2 regions of the Exiguobacterium sp. ZWU0009 genome follow, and region 1 is predicted to be linked to the other one. Evidence: predicted binding sites of a transcription regulator. Region 1 holds the regulator's gene; the other holds the start of a gene.
What was found. The regulator LexA, encoded in region 1, represses DNA repair genes until DNA is damaged. The targets are predictions, from matches to a motif close to CGAACATATGTTCG.
Positions count from the first base shown of each region.

Region 2: L985_RS01835 (NUMOD4 domain-containing protein) is a predicted target of LexA. The motif match lies at 843-856, and genes of this name have one in related genera.

Region 1 is NZ_CP018057.1:1,174,968-1,177,174, forward strand. It holds gene L985_RS05985 (MIP/aquaporin family protein) at 1-414, opposite strand, end outside; gene L985_RS05990 (metal-binding protein) at 601-1,071, opposite strand; gene lexA (transcriptional repressor LexA) at 1,103-1,717, opposite strand; gene yneA (cell division suppressor protein YneA) at 1,929-2,207, shown strand, end outside.
Region 2 is NZ_CP018057.1:327,129-329,335, forward strand. It holds gene L985_RS01825 (GNAT family N-acetyltransferase) at 1-166, shown strand, start outside; gene L985_RS01830 (AAA family ATPase) at 205-783, opposite strand; gene L985_RS01835 (NUMOD4 domain-containing protein) at 916-1,443, shown strand; gene L985_RS01840 (sunset domain-containing protein) at 1,486-1,923, opposite strand; gene L985_RS01845 (methyl-accepting chemotaxis protein) at 2,037-2,207, opposite strand, start outside.

The sequences.
Region 1 (2,207 bases):
GATGATCTCAGAAATCAAGTTCGACGGCGTATGACGAATCGCTGGACCTGTTGCGAACACACCGAGTTTTGCAGCTTGATCATCAGTCGCTTCAAAATGTTTCATGTAATGAAGCCAAACGAGAATGGCGCCGATGAAAGCTCCGACAAGTTGTCCGGCAATGTAGATCGGAACGTCTGCCCACGGTAGGTCAGAGTTCAAAGCAAGTGCAATCGTCAATGCGGGGTTCAAGTGTGCTCCACTTTCAGCAGCGACGAATGCTGCTGTCATGACGGCAAGACCCCAAGCGAATGTGATGACGATCCATCCGCTGTTTTCCGATTTCGTCTTTTTCAAGACGACACCGGCGACGACTCCATCCCCGAGCAGGATGAGGATCATCGTACCGATCATTTCCAATACAAAGTTATTCATGCAAAAACCCTCCCTTTGGATTAAAGCAGATAATGGCCTTTCTACTTTAAATTACTCCGAATTGAGAACGTTTTCAATACATATAATTGAAATATAGGAATGGAAATTTTTTATTTTGATGTTTAAAGATACGAAAAAGTGGATAAGAAAACACCTCATTCTGCTTGCAAGCAAGCAAAAGAGGTGTTACCGACGACGTTTTTTTCTTTTTTTAGGTCGAAACCAACTGCTGGAATAATCTAGTAGGATATGAATCGTACTTGCCACCATGATACCGACGACGAATGCAGGCAAGGAAGCGAACCACGAATCAATCGTAGCAGAATCAAGAACCTGAAAATATAGACTTAAAAATAGTAGCGGAATCAGAATCGCAGCACTGTAAAGAAGCCGGATGATGTCTCCGATGATCAGTCCATGTGACCAGATCGATCGGTGAGGCATGATCTTGACATACGGCATCCACAAGACTCGAAATGGTCCAAAGCGATAATACGGTTCTGACTTTAAATCGAGGTCGGGTGACAACCAAAGAGTACCAACAGCGATGCCAATGGCGGTCGGTAACCAATCGGTTTGTTGCGTTGCGACCGAATACGCAACGTAACCCGTCAGTGCGACGGTATTGACGGTATCATGTACATTTCCTGAAGGCATGAAAAAAGACCAGTCGTAACTGGTCCCTCCGTCAATGAATCGTCCGATACACGCCGATTACCTTACCAAGAATGGAGACATTATCGAAATACATCGGATCCATCGAGTCATTTTCTGGTTGTAGACGTACCTGTTGATCTTCTAAGAAGAACCGTTTCACCGTCGCTTCGCTATCTTCGGTCATAGCTACGACGATTTCTCCGTTTTCTGCTGTGTTTTGTTGGCGCACGATGACACGATCGCCGTCAAGAATACCTGCGTTAATCATCGATTCACCATCGATCGTTAACATGAAGACCGTTTCGTTTCCTACATAATGTGCAGGGAGTGGGAACTGTTCTTCGATGTTTTCAATCGCTGTAATCGGAAGACCCGCTGTGACTTTCCCGATGACGGGAACATGGACGATGGCTTCCGTGATTTCTTCAGGCTTATCAAGCAATATCTCAATCGCACGTGGTTTCGTCGGGTCACGGCGAATCATTCCCCGTTTCTCGAGTCGATCCAAATGACCGTGTACCGTCGAGCTAGACGCGAGTCCGACTGCTTCTCCGATTTCACGAACTGATGGTGGATACCCCTTCAGTTTCACTTCAGAGACGATGTAGTCGAGAATCTCTTGTTGGCGCTTAGACATTTTCCGCATACGAATTGCCACCTCTTTCTGGATTGAAGTTTGAAATGTAAGAATATATGTTTCTAGATTCACTATAACATAGAACAAATGAGCGTACAAACAATTGTTCGACATTTTGTGTTGACCGAACACGGGTTCTGTGTTTATTATGAGTTATGCGAACAATTGTTCCGCGAACATTTATTCTAAATCATTCATTTCATATTTGGAGGGATTCATGATGATTCATACGATTCGTACTCATGCTTTTTCAATTCTCTTCTATGCATTAAGTATTGCCTTCGTGATCTTTTTACTCACACCACGCCCGGATGAAAAGGTAGCGCAACTGATGACCGCTTCCGTTACGGTCGATGAGAACGCTACAGTCGAACAAATTGCTGAAGTCTACAATGATGGTTCGATGTCAGATGAAGAATACGTCAACTGGTTGATCAAAAATAATGATGTCGAGACAAAACACGTCATCTCAAAAAGCAAAATCGTTGTACCAATCGCA
Region 2 (2,207 bases), 850 kb from region 1:
CGATCAGCGCGGGTACATCAGGGAAGCACTGACATCGATTCTATCGTATCTCGCGCGGACGTTATTACTGACGCGTGTCTACGGCGAAGCAGGCAGCGCGGCGGTCTGGCGTCGGAACGGATTCCAGTTGCAAGCGAATCGATATGCACGCGAACTCTATCACTAAAGCCCCGCCTGCTTGAGTAGGACGGGGCTCGTTTGTGATTAGACCGTTGTTTTGGACCAGTTGAAATGATCGCAAATCGCTTCAGCGCTTTCGCGTGCACTTAGTTGTTCCGTATCAAGGAAGAGATAGTTGACGTCCGGTAGTTCGCCTGGCAGCGAACGTGTCCGGTATCCGTCTGTCGTCTCGCGTAAGTCCTGTTCAGAAGCAGCGAGATCGCGCTTCGTTACTTTATGCGTCAATCGGTTTTCGGTCGTATTCCGGTGCAGGCGTGTTGCGACTGGCGCATCCAGTTCCACGATATAGACGTCAGCACCTGCTTGTTCGAATAATTCGACCGTCTCTTCGATGAACTCGAGACCACCGCCTTCGACGCCGAATAGACAGAGGAATGTAAACAGAACACCTTCAAGCGAACTGTTCGCCATTTCCTTGAACATTTCGCGGCGGATCGTATCCTTTAAACGGTGGTGTGCGGGTTCTGAGAAATCAAAATAAGGCAATAACAGGTCGATCGTCTGGTGGTTATGGAAGACTTTCATCTCCGTCAACCGTTCGATTTCCTGACCGATCGTCATCTTTCCGACCGCTTGCGGACCAAGTAACAAGACAAATTTCATGGACGAACCTCATTTCCTTTTTCTGCTAAGAATAGCACATTCCGACGAGTGACATAACTAGAACGTTTGTTCGTAATTTGATATAATTCAGGTATGAAGTCCCGTCGTGTCCTTGTCTGAAGGAGGACAATCATGCAAGAACAATGGAAAGCCGTCATCGGCTATGTAGGTATATATGAAGTCTCATCACTTGGTCGCGTAAGGTCGCTCGACCGGACGATCGTGACGTGTCGCGGTGTCCAGCAACGCCGAAAAGGTGTCTTGCTCCGTCCACGGCTCAATCTGGAAGGGTACCGGAAAGTCACGCTCTATCAATGTGGTCGAGGAGAGCGGGTGCAGGTCGGTTTACTCGTTGCACAAGCTTTTCTAACGATGGACGTCACAGAAGCACAACTCGTTCGACGCAATGGTAAACGAGCTGACGATCAGTTGTCGAATTTAGAAATTCTACCTTCAATCGATCAGCAGTATAACGAACTGCTTGGTGAGTTCGATCTCTTGTTAGGTCAACATGTGACGCTGTCACCGTTTCAGATTCGAACGATTCGCGCGCAGTACGAAAAAGGGAAAACAACCCGTCAATTGGCAGAGCAGTATCAGGTGACGGAGAACCGGATTCGCAACATCATCGATAAGAAGGAAGCGAAATTTATTAGCTAACTAAAAGTACCGGATATCAAATGAGATATCCGGTACTTTTAGTTAGATTTTTGATTTGCGATATCCAGCACTTACAGCTGCACCTTCTGTACAAAAAACTTGTTCAGGGTCCGTTTTACTATAAAACCTTTGATTAGGAAGGTGATATATTTTCTCACCTGAACTAGAGATATTACCCCGAATATTTAAGCAAGTCTTAGCTTTAGCGTCTGCTTCTGCTTTAGCTTTAGCGTCAGCTTCTGCCTTAGCTTTAGCATCAGCTTCTTCCTTAGCTTTAGTATCATTTTTTTCTTCAGTGTTATTTTTATGATCATCAGAGTCCAAGTCTTTAGTAGATTGATGACTCTTTGTATTATTGTCTTTATCGTCAGAGTCATCTTCTCCAAAAATAGCGCCACAAGCGCCTAAGAAAATTAAAATAATGAAGATGAGACAACCACAGCCACAACAGCCGCCTTTTTTCTTTTTCTTTTCTTCCATTGATTCATTAACCCCTTAAATATAAAATTACCTACCAAAAAACATTTTATTTCATATTAAATGATAAGTAAATATTGTAATTTAAAGATTAATACTAGGAAAAATGTAAAAAATTAATTTTTTATAGTTTGTTGTAACGAACTGATCCGCGACTCAAGTACCGCACTATGTGTCTTCAGTTCCGTCTGCTGGGTGACGTGGTGTTGCATCTGTTCCCCGAGCACCTGGCTGTAGGACGAGAGCTCCGACATCAACTGTTGAACAGACTGTAGATGTTCCTGCAT